Regions from separate parts of the Streptosporangium sp. NPDC000095 genome, predicted to be linked through region 2. Evidence: riboswitches for the same ligand, from Rfam matches in the RefSeq annotation. Region 2 holds a riboswitch; each other region holds the start of a gene.
What was found. Region 2 has a riboswitch for cyclic di-AMP ahead of ACFY3V_RS02330 (C40 family peptidase). Riboswitches for the same ligand answer to the same signal wherever they lie in the genome.

Region 1 (4,910 bases), on a different contig from region 2:
CAGGTGATGACGGTGCGGACATGGTCGGGCCCGTGCCTGGATCGACCAGTGGAACCTGATCTCGGCTGAACCCGCGCCCGGTCCTGCAACAGGCTCAAGCGGGCCACTGCGAGCCGGCGACCTGGAAGGTGACCGATCGTTTCTTTCCGAACCCGTGACGGTCGTGCCTCCCGACGTCAAGATGGTTCGGATCAAGACCCATGCTCACACCGGCACCGGATTTCATGAATGCTCCAACACGTATGCGTTCCGACACCCGGCAGACGTGCGGGCGGTGGGCTACTTCAGGAACCACGCTCGGACGAGGGTAACGCTAATCAAGATCAAAGCGTTCTATACGAATGGCTTCGACGGGAATGCGCTGATCGCCCCGGCCATCAATAACAGCAATGGCTCTTTCCGTAAGGATTGAATAACCAATGGTTATGCGCCTCGATGATGAGGTGATTTCAGAGAAATAATTCGGGCAGTTGCGGATATCCGGTACGCCGCCCGTGGCGTTTCGGGCCTTTCGGGAGAACTCGCCGAAGGCCGGAGAGAAAGACGCGGAGCCTCCGGTGGATGAGTTCTCATCACAAGAAGCCGCAGCGGTGCGGCTTTGGACGAGGGAAGGATCGCCTGCCGCAAGTGCCTGGGCCCGGGACCGATGGATCCGGCGAGGGCGTCGTCCGGCTCGGGAACCGCTGGGTGACCGGGTGGTGCCGGATGCGAAAAGCCGGCCTCCAATCTGTCTTCGTTGGTCGCCCCCCTGCCGCGCCGGGTGACCTACGGGCGCAACCGGGCCACCTCCCATCCGTCACTCGATCAACTGGTCGGACTCAGGACCTGCTCGTCCAGGGGAACCCGTCCTGCGCGTCCGTGCAGGACTCCGCCGCCCTACGCTCTATCGCGCGCCAACCGAAGATCATGAAGCGGGAAGTCCGCGAAGTGTCCTGAGAGGACCTTGCGACAAGATCACCGCAGGGCAGAAGTCTGGTGGTTCAGTACATCGAGATGTGCGGATGGTCGAAGTGGTTGGCCGTGATGCCGCCTCGGTTCGACATGAACCTCCAGCCGGAGCCGTGGTTGATGCGCTGGCGCCAGATCACGTACTTCACGCCGAGTTTGGCCTTGTTCTTGATGGCCCAGGCGGCGATCTCGTCGCCGAGCGCGAGGTTGGCGGCCGTGGGCATCGCGCCACCGGCGCTCATCATGAAGTCGCAGGCGCGGCCCAGAGGATGCTCGCCGCCGTCGTTGACGGCCCGGTAGCAGCCGACCGAGTACGGCAGGTTGAAGCGCCTCATGACGGCGTCGCGCATGATCCGGGTGCGGTCGGTGATGTTGTCGGGGCCGGTGGGCAGTTGCGGCGCCCAGCTGCCGTCGGCGCGACGGCCGGAACCGGTGGGGGCGAGCCGGTCGAGCTTGTTCTTCATGTCGCGGATCAGCTTCTCGGCCTTCTCTCGCTGCGCCTGCACCTCCTTGGCCTCGTCGCCGATCTCGTCGGTGAGCCTGGCGGCCGTCTCGGCCGCCCGCTTCCTGCGGTCGATGCTGTTGACGAAGCCCTCCAGGTGGGCGGCCTGCTGGGCGGTGAGCTGCTCCATCACCGCGGCGGCGCCCATGTCGCCGGAGAACATCAGCGCGGGCAGCCCTCCGCCGCTGCTCTGGTAGCGCAACTGGACGATGGAGTCGACCTCCCGCTTGGCCTCGACGTAGGTCTTCTCGGCCTTTTCCAGGTTCTGCTTGGCGACGATCTCGGCCTTCTGCGCCATCTTGAGCGACTCGCGGGTGGCCGCGTAGGTCTCGATCAGCTTGTCGACCTGCTTGCCGAGCTTGGCCAGCTCGGCGCGGAGCTTGGCCTCGGTGGGCTTGGGGTCCGCGCTTCCGGCGGTGGGGGCGCCGATGGTGAACACGACGATCGAGCTCAGGCAGAGGGCCAGAGACGCACGCCGACGGAACGTGGGGGACGGGGCCGCCACGCACTCTCCTCTCCTTACGCCTACCGGGTTAGCTGACGGGTTCGGGCTGGAGGAAGCCCTTCCACCGAAGTGGTTTCACCCCAGGTGCGGTGGTTCCCCGGCTCCCGGGCAAGGTGCCCGGGATTAGGCAAATCAGCGTTTACAGCCGATGTGGGAAGGATAGTAGTGGTAAACAGCAGGTCATGCGACCTCAAGACGAGACCAAGTGGTAATCAGTTCGTGACAACAGAGCGCAGCAGTTGTGCTGTCGCCTCGGGCGACACGTCGTTCACGAAGGCGCCCATCGCCGACTCCGACCCGGCGAGGTATTTCAGCTTGTCCGGCGCGCGGCGGATGCTGAACAGCTCCATGTGCGCGTACGACAGATCGCGGCCGGTGGAGACCGGTGCCTGGTGCCAGGCCGCGACGTACGGCATGGGCACGCCGAAGATCCCGTCGAGGCGGCGGAGCACGTCGGTGTAGAGGGGGCCGAACGCCGCGCGTTCCCCGGCGTCCAGCGCGACCAGGTCGGGGACCCTGCGGTGCGGGTAGAGGTGGACCTCCACGGGCCAGCGCGCCGCGGCGGGGACGAAGGCCGTCCAGTGCTCGTTCGAGCCCACCACCCGGATCTCGGCCGCACGCTCCGCGGCCAGGACGTCGGCGAACAGGTTGCCGCCCGTCCGCTCCCTGTGGCGCTCGGCCGCCCCGAGGGTGAGCCTGGTGCGCGGGGTCACGTAGGGGTACGCGTAGATCTGGCCGTGCGGGTGGGCCAGGGTGATGCCGATCTCCGCCCCCCGGTTCTCGAAGCAGAAGACCTGCTCCACGCCGGGCGTCGCCGACAGCTCCGCCGTACGGTCGACCCAGGCCTCCATGACCAGTTCGACCCGCTCGGGGGAGAGCCGCGAGAACGCGGAGTCGTGCTCGGAGGTGAAGCAGACCACCTCGCACCTGCCGACCCCCGGACGGACCTCGCTCAACCCTCCGATCGGCCGGTGGTCGCCCGGCTGGGCGGAGAACGAGGGGAACCGGTTCTCGAAGACCACCACCTCGTAGTCGGAGGAGGGGACCTCGGTGAGATTGCCCGGAGTCGAGGGACAGAGCGGGCACTCGTTAACGGGGGGAAGGAAGGTGCGGCCCTGGCGGTGCCCGGCCACCGCGATCCACTCCTCGGTGAGCGGGTCGTAGCGCAGCTCGGAGGCGGCGGGACGGGGCGGCAGGTCGCGCCGGTCGGGTGCCGTGCGGTCGGCGTCGTCGCGCCGGTCGAAGTAGAAAAGCTCCCGGCCGTCGGCCAGGTGGGTGATCGTACGCTTCATCGGCCGGCGATCTCGCTCTCGCGCTGGGGGTCGGTGATGATCATCTCGCCCACCGAGGCGGCGAGCTCCTCGCGGGCCTTCTCGGTCATGCCGGAGTCGGTGACCACGATGTGGGCCTCGGCCAGCTCGGCGATCGTGCTGATGCCGACCGTGCCCCACTTGGTGTGGTCGGCGAGCACCACCAGGCGGTGCGCGGAGGCGACCAGTTCGCGGTTGGTCTCGGCCTCGAGCAGGTTGGGGGTGGTGAACCCGGCGCGGGTGCTCATACCGTGCACGCCGAGGAAGAGGGTGTCGACGTGCAGGCCGCGGATCGCCGAGACCGCGACCGGACCGACCAGCGCGTCGGAGGGGGTGCGGACCCCGCCGGTCAGCACGACCGTCTGGTCGGCCCTGGGGGAGCGGTGGAAGACGTCGGCGACCCGGATCGAGTTGGTGATCACGGTCAGCTCGGGCACGTCGACGAGATGGTGGGCGAGCGTCCAGGTCGTGGTGCCCGCGGAGAGCGCGACGGCGGTGGCCGGCCGGACGAGCCGGGCGGCGTGCCGGGCGATCGTCTCCTTCTCCGCCTGCTGGCGCACCGACTTGGCGGCGAAACCCGGCTCTTCGGTCGAGCCCGGCCCGGCGGCGGTGGCGCCACCGTGGACCTTCTCCACCAGGCCGCGCTCGGAGAGCACCTCGAGGTCGCGCCGGATCGTCATGTCGGACACGCCGAGCTCCCGGACGAGATCGGCGACCCTGACCCCGCCGCTGCCGCGCACCCTTTCCAGGATCGCCTGCTGTCGCTGCTGGGCGAGCATCGCCTCACTCCCCTTAATCCATCAGATTCCACCAAAATACCACGACCAGGTGGGGGAGGTTGTTGGATTGTGGTGGCCGGCCGCTCACAGTCGATCAAGCTCCGCCGCGATGTTCGCCCTTGCCGCCCCCTCCAGATCGGCGACATGGAAGATCACCGGAAGATCGAGCAGCGAGCGCAGCACCGCGGCCCTTCCCGCCCTGAACACGTCGTCGGGGACGAAGCCGTACTCCTCGCGCACGGCCGCCGCGTAGGCGGCGTAGACGTCGGGGGAGGAGCCCAGGATCGCCAGGTCCGCGTCGGACAGCACGGCCCCGTCCGCGTCGCCGGACGCGGGTGCGTGCGTGACGGTCATCCTGACCAGCCGGGCGACCGTCGCCACATCCTCCGCGGGCACCCCCAGCTCCGGCAGCGCGCGCTCGGCCAGCCTCGCGCTCCGCTCCTCGTTGTCCGCGCGCCGCGGGTCGTAGACGGCGTCGTGGAACCAGGCCGCCATCCGTACCAGGTCCGGGCGCCCCGCGTGGTCGGCGAGGGCGTCGACATGGGTGAGCACCGCCTCCAGATGGGCGGTCGTGTGATACCTGCGGTGCGGCTCGTCGTACCGGGTGATCAGTTCGCGGCCGAGGGGGTCGGCCCCCGCGCCGGCGAGGGATCGCCAGCGGGCCATCAGCTTCTCGCTCATGTGACGGAGCCTAGAGTCCGGTGACGGAGCCAGGAGTCCGGCCTGACGGGTGAGGAGCCCGGTCACGCGTCCATCCAACGGGTGGGGAACGTCAAGACGGGGGAAACGCCGGGGAAATACGGTCCGCCGGAGCCGGACGGATCGCCGTCCAGGCCTTGTGCGACGGACATTCCAGGAGGAATGTG
Region 2 (4,910 bases):
TCGACCGGCACGCCGTCCCTGTCGGCCATCGCGAGCAGGTCGTCGCGAAGTGGCCCGGCCTCCAGCGGCCTGAAGTCGTTGAAGACCGGTTCGATGAGCACCGGGTAGGCGAAGGAGGCCGCGACGGTCAGGACGAACGCCCCGGCCGCCGCGGGGATCCACCAGCGCCGGTAGCGTCGCGCCAGGCCGATCACCGCCACCACCATGATCGCGGTCAGCCCGGCGCCGATGCCGGTGCTCTTGGCCCGGTCCGCCGCCCACGCGGGCCATGCCTGGGTGGACAGCCCGAAGTCGCGCAGGTAGCCCTCCGACCACATCCCCAGGGGCCAGCGCAGGATCGCCACGGCCACCGACAGCGCCAGCACGCCGAGCAGCGTCCGCAGCCACCACGGCCCCGGCAGCCGGTCGACGAGCCGCGCGCCCAGCGGGGTGGCGATCAGCACCCCCGCCACGACCAGCGTCAGGCCGAGCGACAGGTAGCCGGGAAGGCTGACCAGCGCGTCGAACGTCTCGGCCCTGGCGATCTGCTCGGCGGTGAAGTCGCGGGCCGGATCAGGGGTGACGGGCGGAGCTCCGTCGGGCAGCACGCTCCAGGGCGTGGTGAACGCCACGACCGCCAGCGTGACCGCCCCCAGGCCGGCCGTCGCCCATCCCGCCGACCGCACGCCCGAGGGCGCGTCCTTCGTGCTCAGCGTCACGTGAGTTCCTTCCCGAGGTAGTCGCGCCAGGATGCGGTGAACTCGGCCGGCGACAGGCCGAGCGCGCTCCCGACATCGCTACCGTAGAGCCTCACCAGCGCCTTCTCCCCGAAGCGCTCCGCGACGAACCGGCAGGCGAGCCACGCCTCCTCGTACGCCTGCGCGAGCCTCGGCGCACCGGGGGCGAAGTCGGCCGGTCCCGGCAGACGCTCGGGCAGGACGCCCGCGCGCACCTCGGCGGCCAGCTCGGCGGCGGCCGTGCGCACCGCGATCCCGGCGTCGCGGTAGCCCACGTAGTCGGCGAAGCCCTCCGACAGCCACATCGGCACCCGGCCACCACGGGTCGCGCCGGTGGCCACGTGGGCGAGCTCGTGGGTGATCACCACGTCCCTGCCGGTCTCGGTGAGCCTGGCGTATCCCGAGGGCAGGACGATCACCCGGTCCGCGGTCGCCATCGCGGCCAGGCCGCGGGTGCTGCCGGCTCCGGCGAGCGTCGCGGCCTCGGCGTCGTCGGCGGGAAAGAGGATCACCGCGGGGACCGGCCCCCAGATCTCCGCGATCGTCGCGCGGGCGCGGTCGGCCCTCGCCGCCAGATCCCGCAGGACGGCGTCGGGGACGCCGTGGCCGATCACGAGGGAGTGCTCGCCCCTGACGGTGACGGCGGCACCCGGCCACAGGTCGCGGAGGTCGCCCGGGTCCCGGAGGAGGCGCCGGGCATCGTACGGGCCGTGCGGGAGGAGCGGGGCGGCTCCGGCCAGGAGGGGGCCCGTCCCGGCGAACGGACCGGCGCTCATCAGCGCCAGCATCCCGGCGAGCACGGCGCGGCGCCCTTTCGGGACGGACATACGAGCCGATGGTACTTGACCGGCATCTCGACCGGCATGGAGCGGCCCCGGCCCTCCTGGTGGAGGGCCGGGGCCGCTTTTCCGTGCTCGGGCGTGTGCTTTCGGCACGCGCTTTCGACGCGCCTCCGGCGTGTGCCCGGACGCGGGCTCGGGCTCCCGTACTCGGGCGCGGTGCTCAGGCACCGTGCTCGGGTCCGGCGCTCGGGCGCCGTGCTCGGGTCCGGCACTCGGGTTCGGAGTTCGGGAGCCGCGCTCGACGCGGTCCCGGGTCCCCCACCCGAGCGCGGGCTCAGGCTCCGGGCCGTGCCGCTCCGGCGAAGGAGGACTTGTAGTAGCCCGCCAGCTTCACGACACGAACCGTCTTGCCACTGCTCGGCGAGTGGACCATCCTGCCCTTGCCGACGTACATGCCGACGTGGCCCTTCCCGCTGAAGAACATCAGGTCACCGGGGCGCAGTTTGCTCCACGAGACCTTCTTCTTGATCGCCCTGTACTGGCTGTGCGTGACCCTGGGGAGGGACACACCCGCCTTCTTCCAGGCGTACCGGACGAGCCCCGAGCAGTCGAACGCTCCGGGCCCGGAGGCTCCCCAGCGGTAAGGGGTGCCGATCTGCTTCTTGGCCGTCGAGACCGCCTTACCGGCCCGTACCTTCTGTCGTGCCGCCTTGCTCATCTTGGCCTTGGCCTTCACCTTGGCCTTCGCCGTGGCCTTGGCCTTCGCCGTGGCTGTGGCCGAGGCCTGAGTGACGGTCTTGGTGGTGCTTTCGGTCTTCTCAGAGACGCCGGCCGCACTGTTGACCAGGATCTCGGGAGGACCGTCCGCCGCCTGCGCCGCCGTGGGCCCGAGGGTGACCGCTCCGGCTGAGGCGGTCAACGTGAGGGCGATACCGCCGAGGGAAAGGCGGAAAAGGCGCGACAGACGAGGGTTGTGCAGGGTGCTGGACAGGATTTCTCCTTGGGGCTTCCACTGATGCCTACCGGGTTAGCTGACGGATTCGGGCTTGGAAGATGCCCTACGGCATAAACATGCCGATTCACCCCTGGCCGCAGCGTGCTGGGCCTTTTGGGTCCCCGGTTCCATGCCTCCTGGCTGCATGGATTCGGCGGGCCGCCGTAATGATCTCCACCCCCGGGTGGGGGCACGGCGGCCGGCTGGATTCTTATAAGGGAACCGGCCCGAAGACCGACATTCGCCGCGACGGCGTGGCTTGCACGTCGCGACGCCAGAAGTTACCCCGATCCCCAACGTTCGGCAAAGCATTCCCCAAATCCGGGAGAGCCGACACCCTTCTTGATCTTCCTGTTATCCCTGCTTAATGGCCATTTATGCTAATGAGATATGACCCTCGTCACATCCTTCGCATCACGCCCGGCAAATCACGGTTTCGTAATGTTCGTCACACTCATCGCGATCCACTGATGATGGACCGTTCCCGGACGGTCGGCCGGACGCTCTCAGCGCCTGACACAGGTGTAGGCCCCGTAGATCGACTGCTGGAAGTCCGCCTCGACGATCTCGAAGCCGGCGGCGTCCAGCATCGGTTCGAGCAGCCATCTGAAGGTGCTGTACTCGGTGCGCAGATGCTCGGCGTAGTCCTCGCGCGTGTAGCCGAGCGCGGGGTCGTCCGCCGCGCCGTCGAGCCAGCGGCCGAACACGGCGTCGGCCTCGTCCGGCCGGAAGTCGAAGATCAGGTCACGCAGGCGCAGGACGCCCCCCGGCCGTACGATCCGCGCGACGCGGTCGAGCGCGACGGCCTTCCAGAGGTCGGGGAGCTGATGGAGTGCGTGGCGGGTGTAGACCGCGTCGGCGGGCGGCCCGGTGTGCTCGTAGGACAGGAAGCCCGCCCGCACGCACTCGACGGCGGAGAGCCCGTTCTCGGCGGCACGGGCGGCCAGGAAGTCGTGCATCGCCGGGGAGACGTCCACCGCCACCACCCGCGAGAACCGCCGCGCCGCGGCCAGGGCGAACTGTCCGGTCCCCGCGCCGAACTCCACCACCGTCGCGCTCTCCCCCACGCCGTGCCTCGCGAGCACGGCGAGGTCCTCTTCGGGGTCGGGCCTGCCCTGCTTCCGGTCGAACCCGGCGACGAACGCGGCGTCGAGGTGCTCAGGTCCGGCGTACGCGAGCTCGTCGGGTATCCATGGTTTGATCATGTTCCGATGCTCGCAGCAGCACCGCGCCCGGCACATCCGGTTTTTCCCGGCACCTCACCCGGCCGGGAGCCGCGCCGTCGCCTCGCAGGCCACTGCGGACGGAGCCGCCGTGGGGCCGCTGAGCCACAGGGGAGCACCGGGGGACCGCCTGGGGCACCGGGCGCCACCGGGGAGCCATGGCGGCCACTGACGGCCACTGACAACGCTGCAGGGCAACGCTGCGGGGGCAACGCTCAGGGGCGGACGGCTCCGACGATGCGACGGCCGTAGGACGACAGCGGAACGGTCTTGACGACGTCGCCCGTCTGCGGGGCGTGCACGATCTGGCCGTTGCCCGCGTACATGCTGACGTGGCCGAGGCCCTCGCTGAAGATGAGGTCGCCGGGCTGGAGGTCGCTCAGGGAGACCTTGCGGCTCGCACCCCAGCTCCACTGCTCCCAGGTCGTCCGGGGAAGGGAGACTCCCCCGTTGCGCCAGGCGCTCTGGACCAGACCGGAGCAGTCCCAGCCGCTGGGACCCGTGCCGCCGTACCGGTAGGGCTTGCCGATCTGGGCGAAGGCGAACTGCAGGGCGGCGCGGGCGTTGCCCGAGGCTGAGCCGGTGTACTGGACCCCGGTGCTCTGCGGGTTGCCCACCTTGAAGGCGTTGAGCTCGCGCAGGAGCTTCGTCTGTGCCCTCACCATCTTTTCGGCCTTGGCCTTCTCCTCGGCCAGCTCGTCCCGCGTCTTGTCGGCGTCGACCAGGGCCTTCTTCGCCTCGTCCCGGCCGATCCGCAGCGCCTTGGTGGCCTCGTCGAAGGCGTTCAGCGACTGGGCGCGGGAGGTGGACATCTGGTCGGCGGCCGCCAGGCCGCTCAGCAGGGCACCGGGGTCGGACTGGTAGATCATGCCTTCCCAGCCGTTGATCGACCCGACCTGGTAGCTGCTGACGGCCATCGAGACGAGCTCCTTGCGCAGCCCGGCGACCTGCTTGTTCTGGCGGGTCAGATCGGCGTTCAGATCGCCGTACTTCTTCCTGGCCCGCTTCCACTTCTCCGAGGCCTGGTTGTACTTCTCGACGATCTGGTCGGCCTGCTCGTTGAGCTTCTCCAGCTTCTTCTTCGCCTCGGCGGGGGTCGGCCTCAGCTGGGCGGACGCTCCGCTCACCGGCATCGTCAACAACGCGAGAGCGAGCCCTACCGCCACCGGTATCCGAATCAGTCCAACCGGCAAAC
Region 3 (4,910 bases), on a different contig from region 2:
GACAGGCGCCCCTCCTCGGCCTGGAGGCCGAGGTCGGAGGCGAGGGAGAGGATCGAGTCACGGGTGATGCCGGGCAGGAGGGTGCCGGTGAGCGCCGGGGTGAGCAGGCGGTCTCCGTAGACGAAGAACAGGTTCATCCCGCCCATCTCCTCGACGTAGCGGTGCTCGCCCGCATCCAGCCAGACCACCTGGTCACAGCCCTGCTCGACGGCCTGGCGCTGGGCGACGAAGGCCGCCGCGTAGTTGCCGCCGCACTTGGCGAAGCCGGTGCCGCCGGGGGCCGCGCGGGTGTACTCGGTGGAGAGCCAGACCGTCACGGCCTGCCCGCCTCCGAAGTAGGCCGCCGCCGGAGAGGCGATGACCATGTACTTGTAGCTCCTGGACGGGTAGTTGACGCCGAGCGCCGGCTGCGTGGCGATCATGAAGGGGCGCAGATAGAGGCTGTGCCCCGGCGTGGTCGGGACCCACTCGCGGTCGGTCTGGACGAGCAGCTCCAGCGACTCGACGAACGTCTCCTCGGGCAGTTCGGGCATGGCCATCCGCAGCGCGGAGCTGTTGAAGCGGGCGGCGTTCGCCTCCGGCCGGAAGGCCACGATCGCGCCGTTCTCCTGGCGGTAGGCCTTGAGCCCTTCGAAAAGCTCCTGCGCGTAGTGGAAGACCGACGTCGCGGGGTCGAGGCTGAGCGGGCCGTACGGCATGAGCCTGGCGTCGTGCCAGCCCTCACCCTCGGTGTAGTCGATCGAGATCATGTGGTCGGTGAAGACCTGACCGAACCCGGGACTCGCCATTACCTGCTCGCGCTCTGCCGCGGTGCGAGCGTGGTCGGAGAGCTGCACGTCGAAGCTGAGCTTCTGAGCGGTGGTCATCGCACGGATCCTTCTCTTGAGGTCTGGCTTACCCTTGGGTCCATTCTGCGTCGGACCGGGTAACGGGAAACTACTCCATCCATGCCGAAAACCGGCAGTGCTGGAGAAACAAAAACGCGCCTGGCGGCTCAGGTGAGCCGCCAGGCGCGTCGGGGTCGAGGGAGGCGGCTTCCTCAGCCGGCTACTCGGGCGGTGATGTCGTCGCCGATCTCGTGGGTGGTCCGGCCGGCCCGGCCGGCCGTCCGCTCGACCAGGTCGTCGGCGACGGCCTGCTCGACCCTGGTGGCCTCGGCGGCCATACCGAGGTGGTCGAGGAGCATGGCGACCGACAGGATCGTGGCGGTCGGGTCGGCCTTGCCCTGGCCCGCGATGTCGGGGGCGCTGCCGTGAACCGGCTCGAACATGCTCGGCGCGGTGCGGTCGGGGTTGACGTTGCCGCTCGCCGCCAGACCGATGCCGCCGGCGATCGCCGCGCCGATGTCGGTGAGGATGTCACCGAAGAGGTTGTCGGTGACGATCACGTCGAAGCGCTCCGGCTGGCTGACGAAGAACATCGAGGCCGCGTCGACGTGGCAGTAGTCGGTCTGGACCTCGGGATATTCCAGGCCGACGCGGTCGAAGGTGCGGGCCCAGAGGTCGCCGGCGTAGGTGAGCACGTTGGTCTTGTGGACCAGCGTCAGCTTTTTGCGGGGGCGGCCGAGCGCCTTGTCGAAGGCGTAACGCACGACGCGCTCGACGCCGTAGGCGGTGTTCAGCGACTCCTGGGTGGCGATCTCGTGCGGCGTGCCCCTGCGCATGACGCCACCCGCTCCGGCGTACGGGCCCTCGGTGCCCTCGCGGACGACGATCATGTCGATGTCCTCGGGGCGGGATCCGCCCAGCGGCGTCTCGACGCCGGGGAAGAGCTTGACCGGGCGCAGGTTCACGTAGTGGTCGAGCTGGAAGCGGAGCTTGAGCAGCAGGTCGCGCTCCAGGATGCCCGGGGGCACGCTGGGGTCGCCGACCGCGCCGAGCAGGATCGCGTCGTATCCGCGCAGTTCGTCGAGGACCGGGTCCGGCAGGGTCTCGCCGGTTTCGTGGTAGCGCTTGGCGCCGAGGTCGTAGGTGGTGGTCTCCACCTTCGTACCGACCGCTTCGAGGACCTTCAGCCCTTCGGCGACGACCTCGACTCCGATTCCGTCCCCGGGGATGACCGCCAGGCGAATGTTACGCGAATCCATGCAGGCACCTTACCGGTCCGTCTCGGCGATTGAACACCGGTCTCATTCTGCGGACGTGTTCGCACGACAGACCCTCTGATCGTTTTGTCCTTTTTTGCTCCCTATTGACCGTTTAGGGAGGTTTCGTTATGGTCCTCCCATTCACATCACTGCCTAATCCGTACGGGCCATCCCCTTACCGGGCCCGCACGGAGCCGGGGAACCACTCTTTACGGGATCTACCGCACCCCCGAGAACACCGCCCCTCCCCCGGAGCGCGTTCCCGGTCGTCATCAGGCGGATCCCTTGGGGCGAATCAGCGCGTTCTCGCGCCGTAGGGCGGCCTCCACGCCCGAGCCCGACAGCTCACCCGGCCGGCCTTATGGAAGGAATCATCCTGTCCGGCACAGTTCTCCCCCGCGTCCTGTCCATCTCCGCCTCCCTGATCCTCGCCGGCGCCGCGGTGTGCGCGACCTCGACCGCCGCCCTGGCCGCCTCCCCGCCCCCCGCCCCCGGACCCGCAGCGCTCAAAACCCCCACGCTGAAGGAAACGCTGAAGGCGATGGACGTCAGGCCCGCCTGGCAGAAGGCCGTGCAGTGGGCCATGTCCAAGCGCGGAACGCCCTACGTCTGGGGCGGCACCGGCAACGGCGGCTTCGACTGCTCCGGCCTGATGCTCCGCGCCTACGGCGCCGCCGGGATCAAACTCCCCCGCGTCACCTACGACCAGTACGCCGCCTTCTCCAAGAAGATCGCCTGGAAGGACCTCAGAGCCGGTGACCTGGCCTTCTTCAGCGGCCTCGGCCACGTCGGCATGATCACAAAGCCCGGCTACATGGTTCACGCCCCGCAAAGCGGCGACGTCGTCAAGGAGGAGAAGCTCAGCTCCTGGCGCCGCGCCTCCTTCGTCGGCGCGGTCCGCCCCGACCCGCAGGGGGTCCAGCTCGCCAAGCGGGTCGAGCTCGCGACCGAAGTCGTGCCCGGCGGATGAGACACGCCGGCGGATCGCCGCCGGGAGGCCGTGGAGGCCCCGGTGGCGGCGAGAACGGGTTCAGCGGGTGGGGGCACCACCGTTGTCCCTGCGGTCCAGAGCGGTCTGGAGCGCGTCGGTGGCCTCGTCCTCTGTCTCCTCGGGACGGTTCCAGGGATACATGTCGTACATGGCGAATCTCGTCTCGGTCGCACGCGAGCAAGGAAGGTGGTCAAGTCTCCGGTCGGGACTCCGACCAGGCCTGATGTCGAGGGTCCGGATCACGGACCGGCGACGGGGGCTTGGAGCCGGCAAGCGCCACAACACCGCGGCGAGTCGCCGGCCTGCCCCTGTCAGGCCTCGCCGCGGCAGGTAGGAATTACGAGAACCTGGCGCATTTCATTCCAGGCTACCTGCCCACGGAAACGCCGTCTCGCCCGGCGTACACACTTCTCACATGCTGAGACGAGATGTGGCCGCCGCCCCGGTCATCGGGGCGGCGGCCACATCGGTGGACCACGGCCGTGTTTCCCGTACGTCCCCCGATCGGTCCTGGGTGATCGCATGTCGTCCTGGATCGGGAAGGGCCACCGACCCGCGACGACGCGGCACGCGCGGGAAACGGGGCTAGTCGGCCAGGTCGGCCGAGCGGCCGCTGTCGGCGCCGATCTCCGCGCCGATCTGGTCGATCACCTCGGCCGGGATCGCGGTGTCGACGGTGAGGGCGATCAGCGCCTTGCCGCCCTTGGCGTCCCGGGCCACCTGCATCGAGGCGATGTTGATCGAGTGGTCGCCGAGAATACGGCCGACCACGCCGACGATGCCGGGACGGTCGGTGTAGGTGAAGAACGACAGGTGGTCGGTGGGCTCGATCTCCATCTGGTAGCCGTTGACCTCGACGATCTTCGTGATCTGCCTCGGCCCGGACAGGGTGCCGGAGACCGAGACCGTGCGGCCGTCGGCGAGGACGCCGCGGACCGTCACGACGTTGCGCCAGTCGGGGCTCTCGGAGCTGGTGACCAGCTCGACCGACACCCCCCGGTCCTTGGCCAGCAGCGGGGCGTTGACGTAGGTGACCGAGTCCTCGACCACGTCGGTGAAGACGCCCTTGAGCGCGGCCAGCTCCAGCACGCGGACGTCGTGGGAGGCGATCTCACCGCGCACCTCGACGTCGAGCTTGGTGGCGACCTCGCCCGCGAGGGCGGTGAACACCCGGCCGAGCTTCTCGGCGAGCGGCAGGCCCGGCTTGACGTCCTCGGCGACGGCACCGCCCTGGACGTTGACCGCGTCCGGCACGAACTCCCCGGCGAGGGCGAGCTTCACGCTGCGCGCGACCTGGGTGCCCGCCTTCTCCTGGGCCTCGTGGGTGGAGGCGCCCAGGTGCGGGGTGACGACGACCTGGTCGAGCTCGAAGAGCGGGCTGTCGGTGACCGGCTCCTTGGGGAACACGTCGATGCCGGCGCCGGCGACGCGGCCCTCCTTGAGGGCGGAGTAGAGGGCGTTCTCGTCGATGATGCCGCCCCGGGCGACGTTGATGAGGCGCACGTTCGGCTTGACCGCGTGGAGCTCCCTGTCGCCGATGAGACCGATGGTCTCCTTGGACTTGGGCAGGTGCACCGTGATGAAGTCGGCCTCGCTCAGGGCCTCCTCGAGCGAGACCAGCCGGACGCCCATCTGCGCGGCGCGGGCCGGCTGCAGGTAGGGGTCGTAGGCGATCAGTTCGACGCCGAACGGCTGGAGGCGCTGCGCGACCAGCTGGCCGATCTTGCCGAGGCCGAGGATCGCGACGACCTTCTCGTCGAGCTCCACCCCGGTGTACTTCGAGCGCTTCCACTCGCCGCCCTTGAGCGCGGAGTGCGCCTGGGCGACGTTGCG
Region 4 (4,910 bases), on a different contig from region 2:
GTGTGAAGTCGAGGCAGCCGGACGCGGCGCGGGCCTGCTCGATCACGCTCACGCATCCCTTGAGGTAGTCGTCACGGGCATCGGGGTCGACACGGATCCAGCCGGAGATAATGATCACGCTGGCAGGGTACGGCCCGCCACCGACATTTAGCCTCGCTCATGGACACGCGTGCCCCCTTTTCGCGTTGTCCTGGCCCACCGCGCCCCCTCCTCGTCGGCCGCGTATATAAAGGTGTCCGTCCTCCGCGCCGGTCGCGCATTCCAGACGTCGATCCTTCCGCGCCGGTCGCGCATCTCGGGCGTCGACCTTTCCGTACGGTTCGCGCATATCAGGTGTCCGCCGGGCACGTAGGATTCGACGGCTGGGCAGGCGACGACGAGGACGACGAGGACGACGAGGACGACGAGGACGACGAGGACGACGAGGACATGGTGTGAGCTTTGATCTCGGAGTCTGGTTCGCGGCCGGACCGATCACCGCGCGGGAGGCCCTTCTTCGATATCTCGCCTGGGACGAGAGCGGAGCCGCGCCCGGTGAGCCGCGCCCGGAGGTGGCGGCCTTCTACGAGGAGTTGACGGCGCTCTTCCCCGACCTGACCGTCGAGAACTACGGCGCCTCACCGTGGTCCGAGCCGCTCACCGTGGGGGAGGACTTCGTGCTGATGAACGCGGTCTTCCCACGGGCGGGGGAGGTGTGCCGCGTGGTCCTGGAGATGACGCGGCGCCATCCCCTGGTGCTCTTCGAGCCCTAGCTCTCCGGCTTCGCGGGCCTGTCCATTACCCCCGAGACTCACGGCGCCCTCGCGGACGTGACGTGCGGCCCCGAACGGCCTCGTTGAGCATTCGTCGGGCGTGGAGGGGTGGCACCCGCTCGGCTTCGTTCCTCTCTGTACCGATAATTTTTGCCTGGACCAGGGCAGAACTGTCCCTCGGGGTGGTTGACAGGCCAAAATTGATCCGTGGTCAGGATCGGATCGGTAGAGATGAGCGATTGCGAGCGTGAGAGACTCCCGCCAGTTCTGGGCCAGTTGTTCGCCGATGGGGGAGAAGGAGCCCACGAAGGCGAGGGGGACGGGGGAGGCGGGGGCAGGAGGCTCTCGGTGGAGTTGCCGCCGGGGGACGTGGTGTGGCCCGACCCCGGTTACGCTCAGCTCGCGGTCCGTCGCCGTCCGGCGTTCTGGCTGAGTGAGGTGACGGTCTCCGGTGAGTACTGGGCCCGGTTGAGGGCTCAGCACGAGCAGTCGGGCCTGTGGCCGGTCCTGCTGGAGGACTCCGTCCAGCCCTGGTCGGCGGGTCAGATCGCCCCCGACACCGCCGCTCAGATCGACAACTACAACGCCGCCGCGTTCATGGCCGAGGTGTGGTCCGACTGGATCGAGAGGGCGACCCTGGACCAGCTCGAACTCCTCGATCCCTACGGTCCCGAGTGTCCGGGCCCGGCGCCGGCGGGAAGGCTCGCCGCCGATCCCGGTGTGGTCGCCGACTGGTACGCCGGGCTGGTGGCCGAGCGCAGGACCCCGCTCGGGCTCGTCGCGGTGGAGCGCGGGGCCGACGCCCTGGCCGTGATGGGCTGGCAGGGCGCCCTGAACCACAACGAGTGGATGGTCCCGCTCGCGGCCGTCGTACGGAGCTGGGAGGAGAGGTTCGGGGTGCGGGTGGTCGGAATGGGGTTCAACACCCTCGACCTCAGCGTCGCCGCGCCGCCGACGACCTCCGAGCACGCCCTGCACGTCGCGGCGGAACACTGGACGTTCTGCCCCGACAGCATCATCCAGGGAGCGGGGACCCTCGTCGACTACGCCGAGCAGATCAAGGGCAGGAACGCCTGGTCGTTCTGGTGGGACTGACCGGACGGGGATGACCCGCGGGGTGGGGGAGATCCCGTGCGGGTCTCGGTGAGGGGCCCGCGATGGGCTGTCGACCCCCCGGTGAGGAGGCCCTGTGTGGGTCTCGGGGGAGGAGCTTCGTCCCGCGGGCGGGGGTGCCGGCCGCCGGTGGGAAGGCCCTCGTACGGGTCCGGGGCGGGGGTTCTCGCGGCGGATGCCGGGTTGGGGAAGGCGTTCTCGCTGGTAGGGCGGGTGCCGACCTGGCGGGGCGATCGATGGGGCTTCCTTGAAGCTTGTAGGTAGATCTTCTGGGTTTTTCATGGTGTTTGCTTTGCTTTGTCCGGTTTGGTGGGTAGTGTCCACTGTTATCGGTTGGCGACCTGCCCTTCACAAGAGGAGGCGGCCGGCCGACGTCGAATCCCGAGGGCCCGCAGGGCTCCGGAGCCGGGGAACCAATTTTCCGGGGTGAATCCGCCGCGAACGCGCGGCGGTAGGGCAACTCCACCGCCCGAACCCGTCAGCTAACCCGGTAGACGAGATGGAGAGGAGATCCCCTCATGGATCACCGCGTCACCACGTCGGTGGACCCCCTGTCGGCACCGACCACCTGAACTTCAACGCCGCCCCCCGTCCCCTCGACCTCGCCGCCGCGCCTGATCGTGGCACCTTCAGGACCGTGCTCCGCGTAGCGATCGGCTGATCCGGCTACGCCACCTTTTCCGATGAGCGCGTCCCCGCCAGTGCACCCCTTCGGTGTTCGCACCTGGCCGCCCCGTTCCCTCGCGAAAGAGCCATTTCTCCATGCACCCCTCCTTTGGTATGCACAAGAACGACCTGAACACGCCCTGTCCGGGCGAGCGATCCCCGTACAGGAACACCTCCCTCGGGCGCGGCCTCGCCGCGGCCCTCACCGCCGCGAGCCTCCTCGTCTCCGGCGGTGTCGCCCTCGCGCTCCCCGCCTCCGCGGCCCCCGCCTCCGCGGCCCCCGCCTCCACCCGCCTCGCGAACGACCCGGCGGCGGGCGCGCCCGCCGGTACCGAGGCCGTTCTCCTCCAGGGCGCGACCACGGCCTCCTACTTCTGGGACGACTCCTCGGGCCGGGCCGGTGACACCGGACTTCCCGCCAGCGGCAAGCCGATGCAGAAGGGCATGATCGCCAGCCCGAGCTGGCCCCTGTTCACCGAGGGATACATCCTCTACAAGGGCAAGAAGGCGAAGTTCTTCGTCGGCGACCGCGGCCCGGGTAACCCCTCCAACCAGGGCATCATGATCGACATCGACGCCAAGACCTTCGCCGACCTGACCGGCGGCACGTTCAACGCCGGCACGCTCGGCGTGGACGGCAACGGTGGCATGGGCCACATCGACATCCAGTACGTCGTCACCAAGTGGGGCGGCGGCACGGGGATCAAGAACCACCCGGTCGCGTTCTCCACCGGCGCGTGGAACCGCAGGGACACCAACCCGGCCCAGCCGCCGACGACCGTCTTCGCGATGGCGAGGAAGCTGGGCATCGGCCTGCAGACCCAGCTGGTGAGCGCGGAGGCGCGACCCTGGCTCGGCAAGCCCAAGGTGATGGTCGAGCATGTCTCCGAGTACGTCCCCGGCGGCGTGGCCGCAGAGGAGAACTGACCCCGACGGCGCGGCCACCGGGCAGAGACGGTCCTCGTCACCGGCTCCGACGGTGTGGCGGCCAAAAAGAGCCGTCACCGTCCCCGGCGGCGCGGCCATCGGGAAGAACCATCCTCGAAACGCCGAGGGTTCCGGTGCGGTCCGCGCCTGCCGGGGCGCGGACCGCGAACCAAAGGGTCAGACTTCGAGCTTCTCCTCGATGCCGCGCAGGCTGTGCCGGGCGAGTGCGAGGTTGGCCCGGTTCCGGTCGAGGGCCAGGTAGAGGAACAGCCCTTTACCGCTCCGGCCCGAGATCGGGCGGATCACGTGATACTGCGTGCCGAGCGTGATGAGGATGTCCTCGATGCCGTCCTTGAGGCCGAGCGACTCCATGGTCCGCATCTTCGCCCTGACGACCTCGGTGTTACCCGCGGCCGCGACCTGGAGGTCGAGGTCCTTGGACCCGCCGAGCGCGCCGAGCGCCATCCCGCTGTTGTAGTCGACGACGACCGCGCCGATGGCACCGTCGATCGCCATCATCTCCTTGAGCGAGATGTCCATGTTGCCCATTACTGTCTCCGATCACTGGGATATCGATGTGCGTGAGCTGACGGCGGCGAGTCGGTCCGCCGTTCTGCGGCCCTCCAGCCTGAGCAGCCCGAGATTGGTCCCCGGGCGTGCCAGGACTGTGAGAACGATCTTGGGTCCGGCGGCGTAGAACGCCGCGTAGCCGTTGGTTCCGGAGATGAGCGTCTCCTCGAAGGCGCCCTTGCCGGCGATGCCCGTCATCCGGCGGCTCAGGGCGAGCACCGCGGAGGAGAGCGCGCCCGTCTGCTCGACGTCGTTTCTCAGGTCGCTGGCTATCGTCAGGCCGTCGACACTGCACGCGATGCTCCCGTCCACGTCGGGTACGCGTTCTCGCAGCATCGCCATCTCACGGCGTATCTCCTCGCGCAGTTCCACCGGCATCCTCCTTCCGATCAACTTCAGCGTCCGTAGCCTTATCGGCATGTGACCGGGCTCAAGTCATTGCCTCCAATGCGTTCCTGAGCCGGATGAGCAGGTTGACGTCGGCCGGGTCCCCGTTCGCCCTGGGGATCCACTCCGACGTCTCCACGGAGCCCGTCCCGGCCGCCGGGATCTCCGTGGCGCCCTTCGTCCGCCTGGGCAGCGGGTCCGGGGCGGCGGGGGCCTCGGCCGGACCGGGCTCCGGGACGCGGAGCAGCCCGGAGGAGGCGAGCTGTCGTACGGCGAGCAGCACCGAGTACGCGGGACGGCCCAGTTTGCGCGCCAGCTCGGCCGGGGTCGCGACGGAGTCGGCGCCGACGAGCACCTCCCACTGGAGTGCGCTCAGCACCACCCGGTGGGCGCCGATACGCTCCACCGGGACGACCGGGAGCGTGTCCAGCTCCGCGGACGGCCAGATCTGTTCCAACTGCGCCTTCCTCCGCTCGCACTCCCGGAGCAGGCCGG

Region 1: it holds a riboswitch for cyclic di-AMP, as region 2 does, so the genes downstream of both, ACFY3V_RS10790 (hypothetical protein) here and ACFY3V_RS02330 (C40 family peptidase) in region 2, are expected to answer to the same signal.
Region 3: it holds a riboswitch for cyclic di-AMP, as region 2 does, so the genes downstream of both, ACFY3V_RS27185 (C40 family peptidase) here and ACFY3V_RS02330 (C40 family peptidase) in region 2, are expected to answer to the same signal.
Region 4: it holds a riboswitch for cyclic di-AMP, as region 2 does, so the genes downstream of both, ACFY3V_RS09685 (hypothetical protein) here and ACFY3V_RS02330 (C40 family peptidase) in region 2, are expected to answer to the same signal.

Annotation. Positions count from the first base shown of each region.
Region 1 is NZ_JBIAZS010000003.1:539,196-544,105, forward strand. Features, by position in the region: gene ACFY3V_RS10785 (hypothetical protein) at 155-412, shown strand; gene ACFY3V_RS10790 (hypothetical protein) at 981-1,955, opposite strand; cyclic di-AMP (ydaO/yuaA leader) riboswitch at 1,959-2,095, opposite strand; gene galT (galactose-1-phosphate uridylyltransferase) at 2,168-3,247, opposite strand; gene ACFY3V_RS10800 (DeoR/GlpR family DNA-binding transcription regulator) at 3,244-4,044, opposite strand; gene ACFY3V_RS10805 (metal-dependent phosphohydrolase) at 4,129-4,725, opposite strand.
Region 2 is NZ_JBIAZS010000001.1:582,192-587,101, forward strand. Features, by position in the region: gene ACFY3V_RS02320 (M48 family metallopeptidase) at 1-698, opposite strand, end outside; gene ACFY3V_RS02325 (hypothetical protein) at 695-1,543, opposite strand; gene ACFY3V_RS02330 (C40 family peptidase) at 1,833-2,417, opposite strand; cyclic di-AMP (ydaO/yuaA leader) riboswitch at 2,500-2,659, opposite strand; gene ACFY3V_RS02335 (class I SAM-dependent methyltransferase) at 2,999-3,697, opposite strand; gene ACFY3V_RS02340 (NlpC/P60 family protein) at 3,931-4,881, opposite strand.
Region 3 is NZ_JBIAZS010000013.1:178,579-183,488, reverse strand. Features, by position in the region: gene ACFY3V_RS27195 (branched-chain amino acid aminotransferase) at 1-866, opposite strand, end outside; gene ACFY3V_RS27190 (3-isopropylmalate dehydrogenase) at 1,040-2,086, opposite strand; cyclic di-AMP (ydaO/yuaA leader) riboswitch at 2,242-2,460, shown strand; gene ACFY3V_RS27185 (C40 family peptidase) at 2,448-3,056, shown strand; gene serA (phosphoglycerate dehydrogenase) at 3,663-4,910, opposite strand, start outside.
Region 4 is NZ_JBIAZS010000003.1:303,048-307,957, forward strand. Features, by position in the region: gene ACFY3V_RS09670 (antibiotic biosynthesis monooxygenase family protein) at 1-118, opposite strand, end outside; gene ACFY3V_RS09675 (hypothetical protein) at 435-752, shown strand; gene ACFY3V_RS09680 (DUF4253 domain-containing protein) at 1,101-1,847, shown strand; cyclic di-AMP (ydaO/yuaA leader) riboswitch at 2,228-2,377, shown strand; gene ACFY3V_RS09685 (hypothetical protein) at 2,628-3,458, shown strand; gene ACFY3V_RS09690 (hypothetical protein) at 3,636-4,007, opposite strand; gene ACFY3V_RS09695 (roadblock/LC7 domain-containing protein) at 4,020-4,400, opposite strand; gene ACFY3V_RS09700 (hypothetical protein) at 4,459-4,910, opposite strand, start outside.